One region of the Crassaminicella indica genome, then DNA from elsewhere that is predicted to be linked to it. Evidence: riboswitches for the same ligand, from Rfam matches in the RefSeq annotation. Region 1 holds a riboswitch; each other region holds the start of a gene.

Region 1 (5,722 bases):
AGCATATTAACGACAATTTATCTCATAATCAAGGAGATTGTGCATTGATTGGGACTGCAAAGATTTTAAAAAATACTTTTCATGAAAATGATGTTCTTGCAAGAATCGGAGGAGATGAATTTGTAGCTTTATCTATAGATGTAAAAAAGCAGGATATTGAAAAGTTTATAAATAAGCTTTTAGATCAACAAAGAGCATTTAATGAAGAAAGCAACTATCCTTTTAATATATCTATTAGTATAGGTGCTGCATATTTTGATCCTGAAAATCCAGTAAGTATTGAAGAGTTAATGGCTAGAGCAGATAAATTGATGTATGAATACAAAAAAAGAAATCATCTTTGTTTATAAAAGGGTTGTGCTTAATATCTAAGCACAACCTTAGCTTTTAATTTCAAAATAGGTCTAACCAATACCACCATAGATAGCTCCTAAAATTACAATAAAAACTGCAACAAGAATATAAATATATTTTCCTAAAATTAAAAAGCTATTTTTTAGTGGAGTTTTTGCGCCTAGATTAATAGCTTCTAAGGCTTTAGTTTTACCACAAATCCAATAAAAAACAAAAGCAGAAATACTTGCACCAATAGGAGCTAAATATATGCTCATAAAATCAGCCCATGCTCCAAATAAATCTATGTTGATGCTTAAAAGGATTGAAATACATAAACAGATTAAACCTATTAAAATAGTTGCTTTTTTTCTACTAAGATGAAATTCTTCGATTAAAGCTTCAATAGGTGCTTCCATCATATTTATTGCAGAGGAGATAGCTGCAAATACAATACTTAAGAAAAATATAATAGAAAAAATATAGCCACCTGTCATTTGCGTAAATATTTTAGGTACAGTAATAAATAAAAGTGGTGGACCAGCAGCAGGATCAAGGCCAAAGGAAAATGCAGCTGGAATAATAATAAAGGCAGCCATGAGTGCAGCTAATGTATCAAAAATGACTATGCTTCGTGCTGATGAAGGAATATCTATATCTTCTTTTAAATAACTCCCGTATACTACCATTCCTGCACCGCTTAGAGATACAGAGAAGAAAGCCTGTCCTAATGCCATAACCCAAGTAATAGGCTTTAAGAGATATGAAAAATTTGGCATTAATAGATATTTTACACCTGCTATCGCATTTGGGAGAGTTAACGATTTTATCAATAAAACAACAAATAAAATAAATAACCCAGGCATAATTACTTTATTAATTTTTTCTACACCAGAACCAATTCCCATACAAAGTATAAAAACTGTAGCAATCATCCCTAAGATTGTCCAGGGAACTGTTGCTATGCTTCCGGCAAAGCTTCCAAAGTATGTAGGAATATCTATTGTTTGAAAGATATTTATAAGGGAAGCATAAAAATATCTGAAAATCCATCCAACTACTACAATATAGAAAATAAAGATTCCTGTCATTGCAGCAAGAGGAATACTTCCTAATAGGCTTCCAAATTTTAAATTTTTCTCTTTAAAAACAGTTTTTATGGCACTTAATGCACCTTTTTGATATTTTCTCCCAAAAGCAATTTCTGTAATAAGTCCGGTAGTGCCTAAAAAATATACAAATATAAAATAAGGAATTAAAAATGCAGCTCCTCCATATTCTCCTAATCTCCAAGAGAACATCCACACATTCCCAAGCCCTATGGCAGCCCCTGCACAAGAAAGTATAAATCCAAGCTTTGAAGAAAAATTTTCTCGTTTTTTCAATTCAATTCCTCCTTAAAATTCAAGAATATAAAAAATCCTCTATATGTATATACATATAGAGGACGAATCAACGTGGTGCCACCTCATATTTAGAAAATAAAAATTTTCTCTTTTTCAGATACAGGAAATAATCCGATATCCTATCTCTATAACGGGAGAAAACCGTGTTGCCTACTAAAGTTTCAGCTTCCGCTCATAAGCCCATTCCAAATCATTTTGAATATCAAGGTTCCACCAATCCCTGACTCTCTGTAATTCTCAATGAAATGTACTACTCTTAATCACAGCTTTAGCATATTTTATTGTTAAATGAAATTATAAAGAAAAATTATAAATTTGTCAAATAGTATTTTTGAAAAAATACAAAATTTAAAAGAGTTGTGTTTAAAAGCATGACTTTTTTATTATTATAATTAATAAGCAAATAATTTTACAAACATAAACAATGATGTTAATATATATCTATATATGTAGAATTATATAATATATAGAAAAATATATTAAAAAATTTTTATAAATATAACAGTAAAAATTAAATGATAGATATTGCGACAATAGCAAACTTATCGAAAGGTAAGGACGCAAAGTCATGTGTCTAAGGGATTGTAATCCTATGATTGACAGACTGCCGAACAATGCTAGTATATAGAGAATATTCTTTATTTAGCAATTTTGGGCATCTGTGGAAGCATAGATGTTTTTTTAATGTATATTTTTCAATAATTTATTGGGGGGTGATGAGCGATATTAAAGTTGAGAAAATTAACAAATATATTATTGTAAAAGATTTTTTTAATAGTAATATTTGAAAATTTTATTTTTTTTTACAAATGTATTAGAAGCAAAGTAAGGTGATGATGATTGTGGGAATAAAAAAAGATGAAATTATTTTATATGGCTTAGATGAACATAAAGATGTTATTGATAAAATTATTACAGAGATAGAGAATTTTGAAGAATCATTTGATATTCGATTAATGCTTATAGAAGCTTTAACAAATGCTTTTAAGCATGGAAATAAGTGTTGTGTAGAAAGACCTATTTATTTAAGATATGTACTTAATGAAAAAAATATAAAGTTTGAGATAGAGGATTCAGGGACTGGGTTTAAAAACATAAATATTCCAGATGCAATATATGATGAAAATTTATTAAATGATTCTGGAAGGGGATTGTTTCTTATAAAATGTATGGCAGATAAAATAGAGTTTAAAAATAATATTTTAATTATACAAAAGTATTTAACAGCTAAAAAGAATAAAGCTCAGAATTAAGATAAGGAGGAATATGATGAAAATAAGTTTGAAAACAAAATTAGTTGCTATGTTTTTTATATTTATAGCTGTACCGCTCATTATTTTAGGCACTACTTCGTATATGATGACTTCAAATTCAATACAGGATACAACTGAAGAAAAATTAAGTGAAATTACTATAAAAACAGCAGATGTTATTAATGAAACAATTAATTCGGTAAATAAGTATATTGAAATTTTAAGTCACAATGAAGATTTGGTTAAAGTTGCAGCAGGGGATAGTACAGAGAAAGGTAAAGTTTTTAAATATTTATCAGAATTACAAAAAGATAACAGTGATTATGTAGAAGCATTAATTATTACAGATGCCTTTGGTAAAGGTATTATTAGCAATAAAAGTGAAAATTTTAATATGGATTTAAGTGATTTTGATTATATTCAAAATGCTTTAAAAGGAACTGAAGCTGAAAGTGATGTCATATTGTCTAAAATCACGAATAAACCTGTAATAGCTGTTGCTTATCCTTTAAGGATAGATCAAAAGGTAGTGGGGACAGTTGTTGGAAGTATTAAATTTGAAAATATTTATAAGCATGCTTCTAAAATAAAGATAGGCAAAACTGGATATGCTTATATGATTAATAGAAATGGATTACTTGTATATCATCCAAAAGCTGAAAAAATATTAAAAGAAAATGTAGGGAATGCAAATAATAAAGAATTAAAAGCTTTAGTAGACAAAATGAAGAAGGGGGAAACGGGTGAAGGTTATTATACATATGAAGGAGTGAGAAAATTTGTAAAATTTATTCCTGTAAATAAATGGATTTTGGCAGTAACTGCTGATTATGATGAATATATGTCAGCAGCTAATAAAATTAGAAGGAATACAATAGTGATAACTGCCATAGCGTTACTTGTTTCAATGCTTGTAGCTTATATTTTAATAACAAGAAATATAATCAATCCAATTAAAGAGCTAGAAAAATTAATGACAAAAGCAGGAAATGGTGATTTAACAGTTAGATCTAAAATAACTACAAATGATGAAATACAAGTATTAGGTGAATATTTTAATAATATGATAAAACATCAATCTAATATAATAAATCATGTTAGAAAGGGTGCAGAAGAATTAGCAGCTTCTTCTGAGGAAATCTCTGCCTCTGCTGAAGAAATAAGTGCATCAGCTGAACAAATTACATCTAATATCCAAGTAGTTGCATCTAATGCAGAACGTCAAAATAATTCAATTGTTGAAATATCTGAGGTTTTAGTTCAGCTTTCTAGCTTGATACAAATAGCACAAAGCAGAGCATTTAAAGCAAAAAATAATTCTGAGCATACTATGGATGTTGCACAGCAAGGAAGAATAAAAGTTAAGGATACAGTTGAAGCTATTGAAAATATTAGTAATGTATCTAATGAAACAGCGAATATATTAAAGTCATTAAATGGACTTTCAAAAAAAGTTAGAGAAATTATTAGTACAATTAATAATATTGCAGATCAGACAAATTTATTAGCATTAAATGCAGCCATAGAGGCAGCAAGAGCTGGAGAGCATGGAAAGGGCTTTACTGTTGTAGCAGAAGAAGTTAGAAAGCTTTCAGAACAAACAAATATAGGAGCTAATGAAATCTCTTCATTGGTAAATGAAATGGTAGTTCAAATAGATAAGGCAGTAGAATCAATGCATAATAGTAAGAAGGTAGTAGAAAACGGGGTAATGGTAGTTAATGAAACGGACAAGTCTTTTGTTAGAATCATTGATGCAGTAGAACAAATAGTAAAGGATATAGAACAAGTTGTAGATGTTGCGAAGGATGAAGTCGCAAGCTCGGATCAAATTATTCAGCTGATTGATACAGTTGCAACCATTACTGAAACTACAGCAGATAATAGTCAAGAAGTTGTAGCAGCTACTGAGGAACAAAATTCTATTATTCAGAATTTTGCTGCTAGTTCAGAGGAGACTAGTGCTATGGCAAATAGTCTAAATAATCTTGTAGAAAAATTTAAAATTTGAGGTGAATATAAATGAATGATAAAAATATGTTAATACCTAAGAATTTTTCAGTGGATGAAGCTGATCAGTTTAGAGAAAAAGTAAATGCTCTAATTGACAAAGGAGAAAAAGATTTTGTGCTTGATTTTAATAATTGTACATTTATCGATAGTACAGGTCTTGGTGTATTAGTAGGAATTTATAAAAAGTGCATGGAATTAAATGGAAGTCTTAAACTTCATTCAATTCATCCACAGGTTATGAGAATTTTTAAATTAACAAGATTAGACAAGGTTTTTGAAATTAGATGATGTGTTGGGAACCCATGATTATAATTAATCATGGGTTTTACTATTTTTAAAATTAATATAAGAATTAAAATTAACAACATGCGACATAATTTTTAAAATATTTAGGATAAAATATAGTTATAGGAATTTATTCTATTCATTTTTAATATAAGTTAAAGATAAACAACATCAACACAAAAAAAAGAAATATAGAACTATCTTTTATATTTTGTTTTAAATTTGTTTATCTATAGGCAAACAACTTCAAAATGAAATATAAAGAACAGTTCATTCCAGATAACTTTTGAAAAAACAAAACTTCATTCCATGAAAAAATACTAAACCTTCAAAACTCACTTCGTTCAAACAATGAAGGTTCTTAACGTATTTTTTATGAAATTTCAGTAAGTTTTTTTACAAAAGTTATCGAAGTCATTCACTTATCTTTAT
Region 2 (5,722 bases), 220 kb from region 1:
AATATTCTTGTTGGAAGAGGTAGTTTTACTCCACTACCTTCAAACAGTCCTATAAAGGTAGGCATAATGAATATAATTAAAAATACAACTACTAAAATTGATATTATACTCAATATAATTGGATACATCATTGCACTTTTTATTTTATTGGTAATTTTGTTTTCCTTTTCATAATGAATAGCCATGCGATTCATAATAATATCTAAAGTACCACTTACTTCTCCTGCTTCTATCATGTTGATCAATAGATCTGGAAAAATTTCTCTATGCTTTCTTAAAGATTCTGAAAAAGTTAATCCTTTTTGAACATCTTCGTAAACTTCTTCAATAACTTTAGCTAATTTTTTATTTTCTGTTTGAAACCTTAAAGTATCTAAAGCATTAAGAACAGTTACTCCTGCATTGAGCATAGTATAAAACTGTCTACAAAATATAGCCATATCTTTTATTTTTACTTTTTTAAAAAAGCTGATGCTTATTGATTGCTTTTCTATTATTTCTTCGATATTTATAGGATGATTTTGATTTTGCCTAAGCATATGGATAACTTCATTTTTGCTTCTTGCAGTATATGTTCCTTCAAGTCTTTCTCCTGCTTTACTTATAGCTTTATATTTATAAGTGGGCATATATATCCCCCTTGTTTTTTAATATTAGCTTTATTTTTTACATATGCATAAATCGCTCTAAATTATCGCAATCTACTGCATAGGTCAAAGCTGTTTTTTTATTAATTAACCCTTTATTATATAAATCAAGGATAGCATGATCCATTGTCTGCATGCCGAATTTGCTACCTGTTTGTATATTAGTTTGAAGTTGATGAGTTTTCCCTTCCCGAATCAAGTTTCTTATAGCAGATGTTGCAACCATTATTTCTAATGCAGCTACTCTTCCTTGTCCATCAGTTCTCTCTAAAAGCTGTTGCGAGATGATACCTTCTACTACTGTAGATAATTGTACTCTGATTTGTTGCTGCTGGTGTGCAGGAAAGATATCTATAATACGATCAATAGTTTTTGCAGCTCCTATAGTATGTAGTGTAGAAAGTACTAAATGTCCTGTTTCTGCAGCTGTAATAGCTATACTAATAGTTTCTAGATCACGCATCTCTCCTACTAGTATTACATCTGGATCTTGTCTTAAAGCAGCTCTTAATGCTCTAGAAAAGCTATGCGAATCATTTCCAATTTCTCTTTGATTTACAATACTTTTATTGTGCTTATGAAGGTATTCAATTGGATCTTCAAGGGTCAAAATATGACAGCTTTTTTCTTGATTAATATAATCAATCATAGATGCTAATGTTGTAGATTTACCACTACCTGTTGGTCCTGTTACCAATATTAATCCTCTTTGCTTTAATGCTAATTCTTTTAGTATTTGTGGAAAGCCCAGTTCATCAATAGTAGGAATATTTAAAGCAACTGTCCTTAAAGCCATTCCATAACTTCCTCTTTGTTTATATATATTTACTCTGAATCTTCCTAATCCATGATAAGAAAAGGATAAGTCAATTTCACCCTTTTCTTTTAACTCTATAATTTGTTGATCAGTTAAAAGCTCTTGTACTAAAGCAATAGTATCATATGGTGCCAATGCTTTTTCATTTATTTTTTCTAATTTTCCATTGATTCTTAATACAGGAGGGACACCTACTGTTACATGTAAATCAGATGCTTTTTTTTCAATTGCTTTTTTTAATAAATCTAGTATATTCATATTCCACCACCTAATCTAGGTTATAGGATACCCTGTTTAATTCATCTACTGTTGTAATACCTTCTAATACTAATTTAAAACTATTTTCTTTAAGAGGAATCATACCTTGATTAATAGCACTTTGTCTTAAAATATCAATACTTTCACCCTTATCAATATGTAGTCTTAAATCTTTATTTACCAGCATAATTTCATGAATAGCTGTTCTTCCCTTATAACCTGAACCATTACAATAATTACATCCTTTTCCCTTATACAATAAGGTTTCATCAGAAATATTGAGTATTTTTTTTTCTATTTCATTTGGTACATAAGATTGTTTGCATTCAGGACAAATTTTTCTTACTAATCTTTGTGAGATTACTCCAATAACAGATGAAGATACCAAATATGGTGCAATTCCCATATCCATAAGGCGTGCTACTGTTGAAGGAGAATCATTAGTATGCATAGTACTTAAAACAAGATGTCCAGTTATGGCAGCTCTAACTGCTATTTGGGCAGTTTCACTATCTCTGATTTCTCCGATCATAATAATATCAGGATCTTGTCTTAATATAGACCTTAGTGCATTAGCAAAAGTTAAATTTGCTTTAGTGTTTACCTGTACTTGATTAATGCCATTCAAACTATATTCTACTGGATCTTCTACAGTAATAATATTTTTATTTATTTGATTCAATTCTCTAAGAATTGTATATAATGTTGTAGTCTTACCACTACCTGTTGGTCCTGTTACCAAAATAATCCCATTAGGACTTTTAATGATTTTATCAAAAATTTCTAAGTTTTTTTCAGAAAACCCCAATTGATTTTTTGACATTAAGAAACTGCTTCTATCTAATAAACGAATAACTATCTTTTCTCCATAAACTGTAGGCAATGTAGAAATACGCATATCAATTTCTTTTCCATCAACAGTTGTTTCAAATCTACCATCTTGAGGAATTCTTTTTTCAGCAATATTCATTTTTCCCATTATTTTAATTCTTGTAACAATTGCAGAATGAGTAGATTTTTCAGGAGATATAATTTCTTGCAGCTCTCCATCAATTCTAAATCGTACTCTAACATTACTTTCAAAAGGCTCGATATGAATATCGCTAGCTTTTGCTTTTACTGCTTGCCTAATAATAGAGTTGACCAGTCTAACAACAGGCGCATTATTAATTTCATTTAATATGGTTTCATCTAGATCTGATAAATCTTCAAAGCTATACTGATTTTTAAAATCTTCAACTGCTTTTTCAGCACTTTCTTTACCATAATAATAGTCAATTGCATTTAATATATCTTGTCTTGTAGCGATTATAGGTTCAACTTCTAATCCTGTAGCAATTCTTACATCATCCATCGCAAAAATATTTAAAGGATCAGCCATTGCTACAAATAATTTATTATTTTCTTTTTTTACAGGAATCAATAAATGTCTTTTTGCAAGACTTTCGTTAATCAATTTAGGAATTTCAGCATCAATATAATACTTTTCTAAATCCATATGAGGAATTCCTAATTGAAATTCTAATATTTCTATCATTTTTTTTTCTTGAATGAAACCTTCATCGATTAGAATTTCTCCTAATTTTTTTCCAGAAGCTCTTTGAATTTTTAATGCTTCATTAATTTGTTCCTTTGTGATAAATCCTGCATCAATGAGCAAATCTCCTAATCGTTTTTTGGGTTGCATTATCATCATCCATTCATAATATATATTTTTATAATATAATAAAAATCATAATTCAAAAAAACAAAAAGACTAACCCCCTATATATAAATAATATAGTGTTAGTCGGTTACGCCACTACATCAACATGGTATAGGCGTCCAAATATAACCATGTATCATTTGTACTAACATTACATATCACTATTTAAATTAATATAAATAGTTCAACATAGTTAATAGTTCTTAAATTTTTAAAATCCTCTATACAAAATACATTTCACCAATTATCATAATAAACATATACCTAAGACATTATATCATTAATTCCCTAATTTTCCAACAAGAAATTTATGTTATGGAATTTCCAAGGAAATAGTGATAAAAATATAAAAATTTACAATATTTTTTTGAAATATAGTATATTAAAAATGAAATGTTAGCAAAATGCTAACATCTATTTATCACTTTTATCTTTAATTTTTTTTGTATTATGATTAAAAGCTTTACTAAGTTTTTTTATAGCTCTTTTTTCTATTCGAGAAACATAGGATCGAGAAATTCCTAATAGCTTTGCTATTTCTCGTTGGGTTTTACTTCCATCATTGACTAACCCATATCTTAATTGAAGAACAATTCTTTCTCTGTTTTTTAACACACTTGCCATTTTTTGATATAATTTTTTTATTTGTATCTTTAATTCTACTTCATCTAAAACTTTATCTGTTTCAGTTCCTAAAATATCTAATAAAGATATTTCATTTCCTTCTTTATCTACACCAATAGGGTCTTGTAATGATACCTCATTTTTTGTTTTTTTATTGGAACGTATAGTCATTAATATTTCGTTTTCAATTTATACTAAAGTATGATTTATAACGTGTTTTGTTCTATTATATTTTTCTACTCGGAAGTAATTATTTTAAATTATACTTTCATATTTTAAATAAATCTTTTTTTATATCTAATTTTATCTCTTCCCAAAGACTATATTTTTCTTCTTTATTTATTGGAAGCTCTTCAATATAATTTTTTATGATTTTGACCTGCTCCTGTGCTACTTTTTCATAAAATCCCTTTTGTTTTTCTAATGTATCTGGAAAAAATATTCTAACTTTCATACTATCACCTCATATAAAATCTATGCCAACCTTAGTTTGTACTATACTACAGGTTTTATTTTTAATATTATAAAATACTTAATCAATACATCTTACATAGTCTTTTGAATTTTATTATTTTTAGCTGTATTTCCTTATATATCGGTAAATTTTTTTACTATTATGCTGATTATTGCTAATATCTATCGTATTTTCACTATTACCTCGGAAATAATCTCTTGAAATTTAATAATTATTTGCTTCTTTTTTTTATAACCTAAAATAATATTATAGTAAAGAACTTAATAGAAAGGTGATATTATGCATATAGCAATTTATTCTAGAAAATCTAAATTTACAGGAAAAGGTGAATCTACACAAAATCAAATTGAACTTTGCAAAGAATACGCACTTAAGCACTTTCATCCTATTGAAAAATTTATTATCTATGAAGATGAAGGTTTCTCTGGGGGAAATATAGATAGACCAGAATATCAAAGAATGCTAAAAGATGCTCAAAAAGGCAAATTTGATATTTTGATGTGCTATAGACTAGATAGAATATCTAGGAATATTTCTGACTTTTCAGATACCATGAAAATATTAAATCATAAGAATATAGCTTTTATATCTATTCGCGAGCAGTTTGATACTTCAACACCAATGGGTCGTGCAATGATGTATATAGCTTCTGTTTTTGCACAACTTGAAAGAGAAACAATTGCAGAACGCATAAGAGATAATATGCTTCAGCTTGCACGTACAGGTAGATGGCTTGGTGGTACAACTCCTATAGGTTTTATATCGAAATCAGTTGAAATTACTGATTTAAATAATAAACGAAGAAAAATTTTTCAACTTTTTCCTGTTCCTACTGAATTAGAAATAGTCAAAATAATATTTCATAAGTTTTTAGAATTCAAATCATTAAGTAAACTTGAAACATATTGCATTCAAAATAATATGAAAACCCGTAATAATATCGATTTTTCACGATTTGCTTTGCGAGGCATTCTATCTAATCCTGTTTATGCAATTGCTGATGAAAAACTATACAACTATTTTTTAGTAAATAATTTTGACATATATTCAGATAAAAAAGATTTCAACAATAGAAATGGAATTATGGCATATAATAAAACTATTCAAAAGAAAAATACATCAAATAAAATCAGAGATCACTCTGAATGGATTATTTCTGTAGGTAAGCATGAAGGAATCATTCCTAGTACTCAATG
Region 3 (5,722 bases), 1.2 Mb from region 1:
AGAAGAAAGAACTACTTATGAAATTATGACACCTGAGTCTATTGGTCTTTCTCAAAATAAAATGGTTCTTGGGAAGCATTCAGGACGTCATGCTTTTGAGGATAGATTAAAGGCTTTAGGGTATGCTTTATCAAAAGAAGAAATAATGAAAGCTTTTCAGCAGTTTAAAGAATTAGCAGATAAAAAGAAGATGATTTATGATGAAGATATTGAAGCCATTATTACAAGGAATACTATTATTTATCCAGAGGTGTATAAGCTAAAGAGATTTGTGATCAATAGCGGAAATACGATCACAGCTACTGCATCTGTAATACTTATAAATAGTGACCGAGAAATAGAAGAAGTATCTATCGGAGATGGACCTGTAGATGCAGCTTTTAAAGCGATTGAAAAGATTGTAGGTATCGATATGACATTAGAAGATTACAAACTCCATTCTGTAACAGAAGGAAAGGATGCACAAGGAGAAGCTGTTGTAAAATTAAAGCATGATGAGAAAATTTATACAGGAAGAGGTCTTAGTACAGATATTGTTGAAGCAAGTATTAAGGCATACCTTAGTTCGGTAAATAAAATACTATATTCCAAAGAATAAATGCTATTAGTAAAAGGATTAAAGAATCATTTATTTGAAATGCATCAAAAAATGCAATTTCTTAGTCTATATCATTATTTAAAAAATGATTTAGAGTATATAAAACGATTGAAAAGTCTTATTGCGTGTGGAGTGTCAAATGGTCTTTGGAAAGGGAATCTAAAATAAAAATTAGAGCTAAGAAAATTTTCTTAGCTTTTTCTTATATATTCTTTTTATTTTTTAAAAAATTCAGTAATACCCATAGCTAAAATAAAAACTCCAAAAATTTTTTTTAGAATAAAACCATCTATATTTACTGCAATCATAGAACCAATACATGCACCTAATATTCCAGTTATAATTAAATAAAGCAAAACATCCTTTTGAATATTATGATTTGCTATGTGAATAATCACAGCAGTAATTGCAGTAGGAATAAAATAAATTAAATTAATCCCTTGTGCTATTTGTTGTTTGATATCAAATAAAATTGTTAAAGCTGGAATCAGTAATATCCCTCCACCGACACCTATTCCACCAATAACTCCTGATAAAAAACCGATAATAATTAGTTTCATCCAAAAATCATCCTTATACCTGTTATAATCATAACCGTTCCAAATATTCGATGAAGCCATTTAGAAGGAAATTTATTTAATAATTTTGCTCCTATAAATCCACCTACTATTCCACCTACTGTAATATAAGCTGTAGTATTCCATTCTATATTTTGATTTTTAATATAAATCATAGCACTGATTAGTGATATTGGAAATATAGCTGCTATTGCAGTGGCATGTGCTTTATGTGTTTCTACCTTCAAAATTCTCTCTAATGTAGGAACAATGATTGTTCCTCCACCTGAACCCAATAAGCCATTTATAAAACCTGTAGCTATTCCAATGAACATTATTTTTGTTTTTTTCAAAGTCTTCCTCCTATATTATAAACCTTGTAAATAAACCATCTATCCCTGTTTCTATAATCCCCACTATTCTTCTTATATATGTAATTTCAAATATATTTAAACAAAAATATATATAAATAGCATCAACATTAAAAAAATAAATAAAGGTAAGTGAATGACTTTGATAACTTTTATAAAAAAATCTTCACAAACATTGGAAAAGTGTATAAAAAATTATAAAATGATATAGAAAGTGTATTGTAGGAGGGAGAAAAAATGATTGAAGAAAAAAGCATCCAGGAATTTAAAAATGGAGATGAAATACAAGGCTTCTTTATTGTGAGAAAAGTAGAAATGAAATTATCTGCTAATAATAAAAATTTTTTAGATTTTACATTATCAGATAAGACAGGAGAGGTAAATGGTAAATTGTGGGATTGTCAAGAAGGGCAGAATAAAGAATTTCCTATAGGAAGCTTGATAAAAGTACGAGGAAATGTAACGGAATGGAAGGGAAAGCTACAATTAAAAATCAATCGGATTAGATTAGCAAATGATGATGATAAGCAAAATATTGAAGATTATGTGCAAGCTGCACCTATAAAGGCAGAAGAAATGTTTCATGAGATTTATGAATATGTGCAAAAGATAAAAAATAAGGATATAAAGGGAATTGTAGAAAAAGTTATATTAGAATCAAAAGAAAAGCTAATGTATTATCCAGCAGCTAAATCATTGCATCATGCTATCCGTTCAGGACTTATGTACCACATACTTAGAATGTTGAGAACTGGAGAAAAACTCATTGAAGTTTATAAAAATGTGAATAAAGACCTCCTTTTTGCAGGAATTCTTCTTCATGATATAGAAAAGCTAGAAGAACTAGATTCAGATGAATTAGGAATTGCAGAATATAGCAAAGAAGGACAACTTCTTGGGCATATTAGTATGGGAATGAATAAAATAAGCAGAGTTGGACAAGAATTAGGAGCTGATGAAGAAATTATTATGCTCCTTAAGCATATGGTACTTAGCCATCATTATGAGCCGGAATTTGGAAGTCCTAAAAAGCCTATGATTCCAGAAGGAGAACTCCTACATTATATTGATATGATTGATGCAAGGATGTATGATATGGAAGACCATTTAAAAAATATTCAACCGGGAGAATTTACAGATCCAATATGGTCTTTAGATAATCGAAGATTATATAAAACGTTGCTTTGTGATGAATAAATCAAACTTTATTGTTTGGTTTATTTTTTTGTGTAACGGAGTCATAAGCCATAGTAAAAAAACATATAGATTAAACAGGAAAACATTTTCAAAATAAATTTTCAAAAAAGAAGGAAAAATTCAAAAAATATAGAAAAACAAATAATAGTACAAAAGTCCTAGCTTTATAAAAATAAATAGGACAAAATAACGATATAATTGAATGATTTATGTTGTAAATAGCAAACTTATCGAAAGGTAAGGACGCAAAGCCATGGGTCTAAGGATTTTTCTATGATTGCCAGGTTGCCGAAGCATAGATTGATGTGTAATTTTATCATGATAAAGTACAAGGCGCCTATGGTTTATAGGGGCTATTTTTATGGGTTTATTGAAATCAAAAGGGGTGCTTATATTGATATCAAAATTAGTAAAGACAAAAATAGAAAGAGCTTGCTTTAATACTTTATTTTTCGCAGTTTTTTATTTAATAAGCATTTGTTTTTTTATAGGAAATGCGATGAAAAATTTCCCAGAAACTACATCATTGTTTTATATTGTTGTTATAGGAGTAGGGACTACATTTCTTTATAAAATTTTGCTTTTAAAAGTATATGTAGTTGTAACCTTACTGATTAATTGTATAGGTATTTTTGTTACATCTAGTACATGCATTGATAAATTGACATATTTATCATATTTAATATGCATACTAATATTTACATATTTAATATCATATTACAGAATTAATAAGGATATGAAGAAACGTATATTTGAGAAGACTGCATTCAATGAGATGATGGATGCAATTTTAATTTTAGAGGAGGATACATTAAAGGTAATAGAATGCAATCTTAAGGCAATACAGTTGTTTCATAAAGAAGATAGATTAATTGGAAGAGGGATTGATGAATTGATCCTTAGTAATATTCAAAAGAAAATACCGTACAATCATTTCAAACAATATTTTAAAAATAGAAATAAAGAGTTGGCAATAATGAATGAGAAGCTTAACAATATTTGGATTGATTTACATATAAAACGATTTCACGTATTAGAAAATGCATATATATTAGTTCGTATAATTGATGTAAGTGCTCATAAGAAATATGAAGAAAAAATGAAGTATTTAGCTTACCATGATCTTCTTACAGAGCTTCCAAATAGAAGATATGGAGAAGAGAGACTGAAATTGGCTATTCATAAAGCTCTAAAGAAAAAAAGTATGCTTGGTGTCTTGTTTATAGATTTAGATAAATTTAAAGTTGCAAATGATACGTTAGGTCATGCTGCTGGAGATGAACTTTTAAAGAAGGTTGCGATTAGACTGCAAAGAAGTGTTAGAAAAAATGATATAGTAGTTAGGCTTGGTGGAGATGAATTCATGATTATATTAGAAGATATTGAATTAACTGATGAGATTATTGCAATAGCCAATAGAATGGTTAATGTATTTACACAAGCTTTTACTATAAAAGGAGAAGAAATGTATGTTACATGCAGTATGGGTATTGCAATATTTCCTCAGCATGGTGTAGATATGGAAACCTTAATGGAGAATGCAGATATTGCTATGTATCAAGCAAAGATTTGTGGACGTAATAACTTTAAAGTTTTCAATAATTTACTAGATTATAAAGCTTTATCCTGTCAGAACAATAGTTATAGGGATCCAACTTCAAAATGAAATATAAAAGATAGTTCATTCCAGATAACTTTTGAAAAAACAAAACTTCATTCCATGAAAAAATACTAAACCTTCAAAACTCACTTCGTTCAAACAATGAAGGTTCTTAACGTATTTTTTATGAAATTTCAGTAAGTTTTTTTACAAAAGTTATCGAAGTCATTCACTTATCTTTATATATTTCTTTTTTTTATGTTGATGTTGTTTACCTATAAAAAGCAATTTGTATTTATAAATATAGTATGTTAAAATGAATTTGGTTGATATCAAAAGAGTCAAACCTTAATGTTTTAGAAAAAATACTATGCATCAAAAAATTTTGCACTGATCCTTTGGACAGGGACTGATAGTAAGCCTCAGTCTTAGGAATGGTATTTTGAACAGACGAGGAGGAATAACAAATGATGCTCAATATGTTTAAAGGAAAAATACACAGAGCTACAGTAACAGAAGCAAATTTGAATTATGTAGGAAGTATTACTATTGATAAGACTTTAATGGATGCAGCAGGGATTTTGCCGGGAGAGAGAGTTCAGATTGTTAACAATTGTAATGGTGCAAGGCTAGAAACCTATGTAATAGAAGGAGAACCTAACAGTGGAGTGATTTGCTTAAATGGTGCGGCGGCGAGACTTGTACAGCCAGGGGATACAGTTATTATTATTGCTTATTGCTGGATAGATGAGCAGGAGGCAAGAAGCTTTAAGCCGAGGGTAGTTTTTGTTGATGAGGATAATAAAATCATTGAGAAAACAGATACTGAAATTCATGGAGATATAAAATAATCTTAAAACCTGGTTTTCTTTTAAAAGGAAACTAGGTTTTTTATAATATTCATGCATTTTGACTAGCGGGAGGCATGTTAATGATAGCAATAAATAAAGCATTTAATATTCTAGTGCTTGTTGCTGTAGTATTTATCATGATGAGTGGTTTAACTATTGCACAAGAACTAGAAGAACAAGAAGCTTTTGCTAAATATTCCTTAGAGGGAACGACTTATTTAAAAAATAATATAAAAATGATCAAAAATGTTGATGATCTACTTGTTTTGGTAAATAAAAATAGAAATTTACCATCAAATTATGTACCAAAGGATTTGGTATTTTCAAAGGTGCCTTTTCCATTTAAAGGGAAGCACCCTAAAAAGAAAATGAGAAGGGAAGCAGCTTTAGCTTTAGAGGAATTATTTAAAGCTGCGAAAAAGGAAGGAATAGAGCTTTATGGATTATCTGGATATAGGTCTTACAGAAGGCAAAAGGCTATTTTTAACTATAAGGTTAGGACCATAGGAAAAAAAGCAGCTGCTAAAATTAGTGCTTATCCAGGGCAA

What was found. Region 1 has a riboswitch for cyclic di-GMP ahead of KVH43_RS12700 (ATP-binding protein). Riboswitches for the same ligand answer to the same signal wherever they lie in the genome.
Region 2: another riboswitch for cyclic di-GMP. It lies ahead of KVH43_RS11620 (GspE/PulE family protein); the one in region 1 lies ahead of KVH43_RS12700 (ATP-binding protein).
Region 3: another riboswitch for cyclic di-GMP. It lies ahead of KVH43_RS05345 (GGDEF domain-containing protein); the one in region 1 lies ahead of KVH43_RS12700 (ATP-binding protein).

What each region holds. Positions count from the first base shown of each region.
Region 1 is NZ_CP078093.1:2,658,454-2,664,175, reverse strand. Features, by position in the region: gene KVH43_RS12710 (diguanylate cyclase domain-containing protein) at 1-350, shown strand, start outside; gene KVH43_RS12705 (sodium-dependent transporter) at 405-1,718, opposite strand; T-box leader at 1,774-2,012, opposite strand; cyclic di-GMP riboswitch class I at 2,265-2,351, shown strand; gene KVH43_RS12700 (ATP-binding protein) at 2,582-2,992, shown strand; gene KVH43_RS12695 (methyl-accepting chemotaxis protein) at 3,009-5,003, shown strand; gene KVH43_RS12690 (STAS domain-containing protein) at 5,015-5,293, shown strand.
Region 2 is NZ_CP078093.1:2,439,604-2,445,325, reverse strand. Features, by position in the region: gene KVH43_RS11630 (type II secretion system F family protein) at 1-629, opposite strand, end outside; gene KVH43_RS11625 (type IV pilus twitching motility protein PilT) at 667-1,722, opposite strand; gene KVH43_RS11620 (GspE/PulE family protein) at 1,733-3,415, opposite strand; cyclic di-GMP riboswitch class II at 3,501-3,583, opposite strand; gene KVH43_RS11615 (sigma-70 family RNA polymerase sigma factor) at 3,842-4,240, opposite strand; gene KVH43_RS11610 (hypothetical protein) at 4,320-4,505, opposite strand; gene KVH43_RS11605 (recombinase family protein) at 4,806-5,722, shown strand, end outside.
Region 3 is NZ_CP078093.1:1,128,935-1,134,656, forward strand. Features, by position in the region: gene KVH43_RS05325 (2-isopropylmalate synthase) at 1-598, shown strand, start outside; gene KVH43_RS05330 (sulfite exporter TauE/SafE family protein) at 814-1,158, opposite strand; gene KVH43_RS05335 (sulfite exporter TauE/SafE family protein) at 1,155-1,508, opposite strand; gene KVH43_RS05340 (3'-5' exoribonuclease YhaM family protein) at 1,764-2,723, shown strand; cyclic di-GMP riboswitch class I at 2,934-3,016, shown strand; gene KVH43_RS05345 (GGDEF domain-containing protein) at 3,085-4,389, shown strand; gene panD (aspartate 1-decarboxylase) at 4,791-5,174, shown strand; gene KVH43_RS05355 (M15 family metallopeptidase) at 5,255-5,722, shown strand, end outside.